Pseudobacteriovorax antillogorgiicola: one gene and its partner. The protein of the gene in region 1 interacts with the protein of each later gene in a pairwise test. Links are inferred from orthologs where the notes say so. Each region holds a gene or a part of one and is shown on either strand. Other genes may lie near its edges.

What was found.
Region 2: the proteins of rfaD (region 1) and B9N89_RS07995 interact in binary tests that used the Escherichia coli proteins (3 or more experiments, as listed by UniProt). The link is inferred for Pseudobacteriovorax antillogorgiicola from one-to-one orthologs.

What each region holds. Positions count from the first base shown.
Region 1 is NZ_FWZT01000023.1:52,248-55,194, forward strand. The notes cover bases 21-2,943. They hold rfaD (ADP-glyceromanno-heptose 6-epimerase), read left to right. Parts: upstream 21-954; coding sequence 955-1,932; downstream 1,933-2,943. Other genes in these bases: B9N89_RS24345 (aspartate kinase), read right to left, coding at 21-742; B9N89_RS24355 (hypothetical protein), read left to right, coding at 2,122-2,472; B9N89_RS24360 (hypothetical protein), read right to left, coding at 2,469-2,943. Outside these bases: more of B9N89_RS24345, read right to left, coding at 1-20; more of B9N89_RS24360, read right to left, coding at 2,944-2,947. UniProt on the Escherichia coli protein: Catalyzes the interconversion between ADP-D-glycero-beta-D-manno-heptose and ADP-L-glycero-beta-D-manno-heptose via an epimerization at carbon 6 of the heptose.
Region 2 is NZ_FWZT01000005.1:47,607-50,401, reverse strand. What follows is about bases 6-2,776. They hold B9N89_RS07995 (1,4-dihydroxy-2-naphthoyl-CoA synthase), read right to left. Parts: upstream 1,953-2,776; coding sequence 1,059-1,952; downstream 6-1,058. Other genes in these bases: B9N89_RS07990 (sensor histidine kinase), read left to right, coding at 2,211-2,776; B9N89_RS31295 (hypothetical protein), read right to left, coding at 1,989-2,144; B9N89_RS08000 (sigma factor-like helix-turn-helix DNA-binding protein), read right to left, coding at 6-870. Outside these bases: more of B9N89_RS08000, read right to left, coding at 1-5; more of B9N89_RS07990, read left to right, coding at 2,777-2,795. UniProt on the Escherichia coli protein: Converts o-succinylbenzoyl-CoA (OSB-CoA) to 1,4-dihydroxy-2-naphthoyl-CoA (DHNA-CoA).

The DNA.
Region 1 (2,947 bases):
TAGTCCTATCTGAATCGTTTTCTTTGAAGGTATTGCGAACAACAATGGGCATTCGATATTTTGCACCCAACTCCACACAGCGAGCATGCAAGACTTTGCTGCCCAGAGACGCCATTTCAAGGGCAACCTCAAAGTCCATCTCAAGATTCAGCCGGGCATTGGGCACGACCCTAGGGTCTGCAGTAAAAACGCCGTCCACATCAGTGTTGATTTCGCAAAAAGCAGCATCAAGAGCGACCGCCAGGGCCACAGCGGAGGTGTCGCTCCCGCCTCGCCCGAGAGTTGTGATTTCACCCTGCCGCGTAATGCCCTGAAAGCCTGCTATCACAGGAATTTCACCTCTTTCCCAAACATCAAACAACTTGCGACAATCGATTTCTTGAATCCGTGCTTGGGAGTGGTACTCATCTGTAACAATACCCAGCTGGTAGGCTGTGAAGCCTCTGGCAGAAACTCCCTCTGCTTCAAGTGCCGATGCCATCAATGCCACAGATACTTGTTCACCAGCTGACACGGCCAAATCATAGTGTTTTGCTGGTGCTTTCGGATTAATATCGCCAACAAGACCTACCAGCCGATTTGTTTCTCCTGACATGGCGCTCACGACGATGGCAATCTTCTGGTAACCCTGTTCCACTTGCTCGCTGACTCGTTTGGCGATGTGTTTTATCCGGTCGACATTGCCGACTGAGGTGCCTCCGTACTTCTGAACAATGGGGCGATGATCGCTTTCTGAATACATACTCTAGCCTCACTCTGGCTTGGGGATGCTGCAACTCCGTAGGCATCCCCCCGTTAAAAGATAGGGAAGCAACGCTGCTATTGCGTAATTGCTTTATAACCTGTTAGCTTGTCTCGCTATCAGCTGAAGGTATATACTAGTCCATTTAGGCTTGCAACTGACGCCTCGGTGGTACTCTAGGAATTTTTTTACACATTATTAAGGAAACCATCATGATTGTAGTCACTGGAGGAGCTGGCTTTATTGGCAGTGCACTGATATGGGCTCTCAACGAGATCGGAGAGCAGCAAATTGTCTCTGTGGACAAGTTGGGGATGGGTGAAAAGTGGCGTAATTTGGTCAAGCGAGACGTGGCCTTCAATCTAAGCATCGATGAGTTCTTGCCGTGGCTTGAGAAGAATGGTGACCAAGTGGAGGCAGTTTTTCATATGGGTGCTTGTTCATCGACTACAGAGCGAGACGCCGACTTTTTGATGAGCAACAACGTCCATTATAGCCAGTCCCTGTGGTCGTTCTGCGCAAGGAAAGACATTCCATTTATCTACGCATCTTCAGCCGCGACCTATGGGTCAAAGGATAATGATTTTTCCGATCAACACAATCAGATCGACTCTTTGAGACCTATCAATAAGTATGGTTGGAGCAAACAGCTGTTCGATCGCTGGGCATTGCATCAAGTCTCTAGCCCTTCGCAGTGGTTCGGACTGAAGTTTTTTAACGTCTATGGCCCTCAGGAGTACCACAAGGGTTCGCAGGCCAGCGTTGTTTTTCACGCTTATCCCCAAATTAAGCATAGCGGCAGCCTAAAGCTTTTCAAATCCTACAAAGAGGGGATTGGCCATGGGGAGCAGATGCGAGACTTTGTTTATGTAAAAGACGTCGTCAACGTTATGATCCACCTTTGGCAAAACGGCAAGCAAGGCCAGTCTGGAATTTACAACCTCGGCACGGGGCAAGCTCGAAGTTTCGCAGATCTGGGGCGCGCCGTCTTTTCTGCGCTAAATACTGAGGAAAAGTTTACCTGGATTGAAATGCCAGACAACATTAAAAACCAGTACCAGTACTTCACCGAGGCCGATCTTCAAAAGCTCCGCAACGAAGCAGGCTATGACGCTCCGTTCCACAGCCTCGAAGCTGGGGTTAAGGACTATGTCCAAAACTACCTGGAAGAGGGTGATCGCTTCCTATAAGGTTAATGATGATCCAATCGCCTGAGGAAGCATGATTCTTCTCGAATTTCAGCTTCCATTCTGCTTTTGGATCAGTTAGTGATAGCTCTCCTTAAATCACTACAAAATCGTGATTTGATGAAGCAGCCCTGGCGGTTACTCGTAATTCTCGGTTAACCCTATCAACCTCACAGTCATGGAGATCTTGTTATGGATATCACCAGTCAAATCCGCGAGGGTGTACGCCTCCTCACTGGTATCGAAGAAGGCACCCTACCATCCTCAGAGTGCTACAACATTATCAATCAGCTCGACGAAGTGCTGGTGAGCTTGACCATTCGCTATCTTAGAAAAAAGTATCCACCAACACGACAAGAGGCTACTGGAGTCGTGAGTCGCTTGGTCGACCTTTCAGGCACCTATCCACAGGTGGTTCAGATGGTTAAGGATGGTGAGGCCGACCCAATTTCTGAGTGGTTTACCGATACCTACGCATTCCGCGAGTTCTACGACTCACCGGAATCTTTTATTGAAACCATTGTGAATAAGCTTGAAGGCTAGCTTGACGGTAGCTGCATGCATTCCATGGCGCCTAAAGTTTCGCCACTCTGCTTTTGGGGAGTCAAATCGATTCTCACGACAAAGCCATCTTCGTAAGTCATCGTGCCAGTGAGCTGGTCAAAGGCTCTCACTGGCTGAGCATCTTCTACAAACAGCACGATCCTTTGTTCTGCTTCATCATCATCCCGGGATTCAACAGAATAGCCGCCCTTCATGAAAACTGAAGCACCGTCAAGATTTTCCAGATAAAGCACAAACTGCCCTCCCGCAAAGGTAAGCTGCCACGAAAGCTGATCTTGAAGACACTGCCACACCGTATTCAAAGCTTCTGCGTCACCCTCTTTGGGCCTCTTTAGGCGGACAATACTATCCCTCGAATTGAGCAGCAACTCTCCGTCGAAAAGCTGGTACTCAAAATCTCTTATCCCTCCTGCCAGAGCCAGCTCCTCCACCTGTGAGGCTTCCACCCTTAAGG
Region 2 (2,795 bases), on another replicon or contig:
ACGAATTCTTAAGTTCAAAAGCTTGTGATCACGGTTCCAAGGAGCAGCCTTTATATTGTAGCCATCGATACTCAGCTTATTGAAGCGAGACTTGACTTCCAGAAGCTTAGGAATTTTTTTGGCAAGATTAATATTGGGTGGTGCTATGACTACAGCAGGCTTTTGGGTTTTCGATAAATTCTCATTAACTTTGATGAGTGGGTTTAAAGTCGTGGAACGGATGAAACTATTGCCGCGAACGCCTTCTGGAACTATGGATGAGCTGCCCTTCCTTGATGAAGTGCTTGACACCCCTGAGTCTTGGGATTCAAATCTGGTCTGATAGTATCGGCCCAAGAAAATGAGGAAGGTAAGGACCATGATAGATAGAATCCCGTGGGGTACATACGGAGCCCATCGACGATGAGGCGGTTCGGAATGTGCCTTCATCAGCAGTGATTGGGAAACCTTGCACCTAATTTTGCTTTGAAATTCGCCATGCAGGATTCGAGACCACTGAAGAGTCGCTTGATAAGCATACCGCGCGCTTTTGTCTTTGCTGATCAGTGCTTCAATTTTTGATTTTTGATTTTTGGTTAAATGATCGATGGTATAGGCGACCATTAGGTGAGGGGCCACGATCGTCGATGACTCTGGTCTAGAATCACCTCGCAAGTGATCCATTCCAATTGGTATCAGCCGTGCGACATCTTGTCGATCAATGCCAGTGGCTCGGCTGATGGTCTTGTAGCTCAGTCCAAATTTAAACTTTAATGTCAAAACTGTTTTCTGATCTTTGGGAAGTTGATCAAAGAGAGATTGGAGCGTTTGATGGTCGCTATGGCTTTGGTCTAGACGATGCAAGACCTTAAACCTGGATGGCTTTGTCAAAATCTATTCCCCTATGTTTCTCCATGCTTCCATATCGGCATTTCTTGGGATGGAGAGGCCTAAGGGGAGTAAGGGTTGGAAATAAAATAGAAAATAGCAGGGGTTTTGAAAAGAAAGAATTTCGGGAAGGTGGAATCATACCCTTCGCAAGGAATGCGAGTGGTATCCACCTCACCCAGCATAAGTGCTCAATAGTGCCAAGGAAATTGGCTAAAGTCCTGGTCTCGCTTTTCTACAAAGGCATCGCGACCTTCTGCTGCTTCGTCAGTGCTATAAGCGAGGCGCGTTGCTTCACCAGCAAAGAGTTGCTGCCCAACTAAGCCGTCGTCAATCATATTGAATGAGTATTTTAGCATTCTCATTGCTGTAGGTGACTTATTGTTCATAACCTTTGCCCAAGCGAGGGCTTCTTTTTCTAAGTCTTCATGGGGAACGACTTTATTCACCATTCCCATTTCATATGCCTCCTGAGCAGAGTAGTTCGCGCCTAGAAAAAAGATTTCTCTAGCACGCTTCTGGCCCACTTGCCGGGCAAGATAAGCCGAGCCGTAGCCTCCATCGAAGCTGGCCACATCAGGATCTGTTTGTTTAAACACGGCATGTTCACGGCTCGCGAGAGTCATATCGCAGACTACATGTAGACTATGACCACCGCCAACTGCCCAACCCGGAACCACGGCCATAACAATTTTAGGCATAAAGCGAATTAAGCGTTGTACTTCAAGAATATGCAAGCGGCCGAGCTTGGCTTTGTCCACCGTGCCATCTGCATCTTGATATTGGTAACCGTCTTTGCCGCGAATCCGTTGATCGCCGCCTGCACAGAAAGCCCAGCCGCCATCTTTTGGTGAAGGGCCATTACCAGTGATGAGAACAACTCCAACGTCGCTGCTAATGCGAGCATGTTCCAAAGCTGTATAAAGTTCGTCAACAGTCTGCGGACGAAAGGCGTTACGAACTTCGGGTCGGTTGAACGCAATGCGAACGGTGCCTTGGTCCACTGCCCGATGGTAGGTGATATCATTAAATTCGAAGCCAGGAACCTCGCGCCACTGGCTGCTCTCGAAAATGGGAGAAATCAAGAAGAACTCCTTCCAAGTAGTGTTCTGGACTGCCCTTTATGCCTTTATCGCCATGGGTTCGTCAATCAGATTAAGCCCGACACAGCAAATGCTGCGCATCTCCGCGCTCAAAGAGTAGATATTTACTGTAAATTTTTCAGGGTTTAAGACGATAAAGCGTTCAGGGTTCAAGAATTGTGAATAACTGTCCATAGGCGCCTCGAAGAGAATCGTGTAACAATATAGCGATCAGGTAAGCATTTGAATGAAGTGGTAAAAGTGCGCGAATTTGCGGAAAAGTTAGGTGAAGCCAAGTTCCTTCGGAGGCGCTGGGAAGAAAGCCACCTGCGCCTATTCGTTCGCGATGCCAACTTGATGTGTATCATGCTCTTGTTGCTGATAGCCCCCACTGATCTTTTGAGTTTTCCTGAAGAACTAGCCTGGGAAACCATTCGAACAAGATTTATCGCCATAGGCATTTTTCTGCTAAACCTGCTTCTTCTATTCCAAATCAAATCACGGGCGACGGACCCTAGAATAAGGGCTCTCTACCATGGGTTTCTGGCTGAAACAACTCTGGTGATGAACGGTTTATTTCTCTACTTCTTACTCACCATGAACCCTAGTTACCGCCTAGCGGTTACAGTTGCCTGTCTCACTGCAAACATTGGAACCCACTTTTTTCTCCATCGGTTTCGCCGCAGCCACTTACTTTTCAGCACAGTCTTTGCCATTATTATCCTGCCGCCGTTTCTCTTTTCAGAAGTTTGGCGGGAACACCTTATTTCAATTTACATCGGCCATGCGAGCTTCTTCGTCATAGCCGTCTACTTTCGTCGGGTATTCTATAAGTCACTTCAGAAA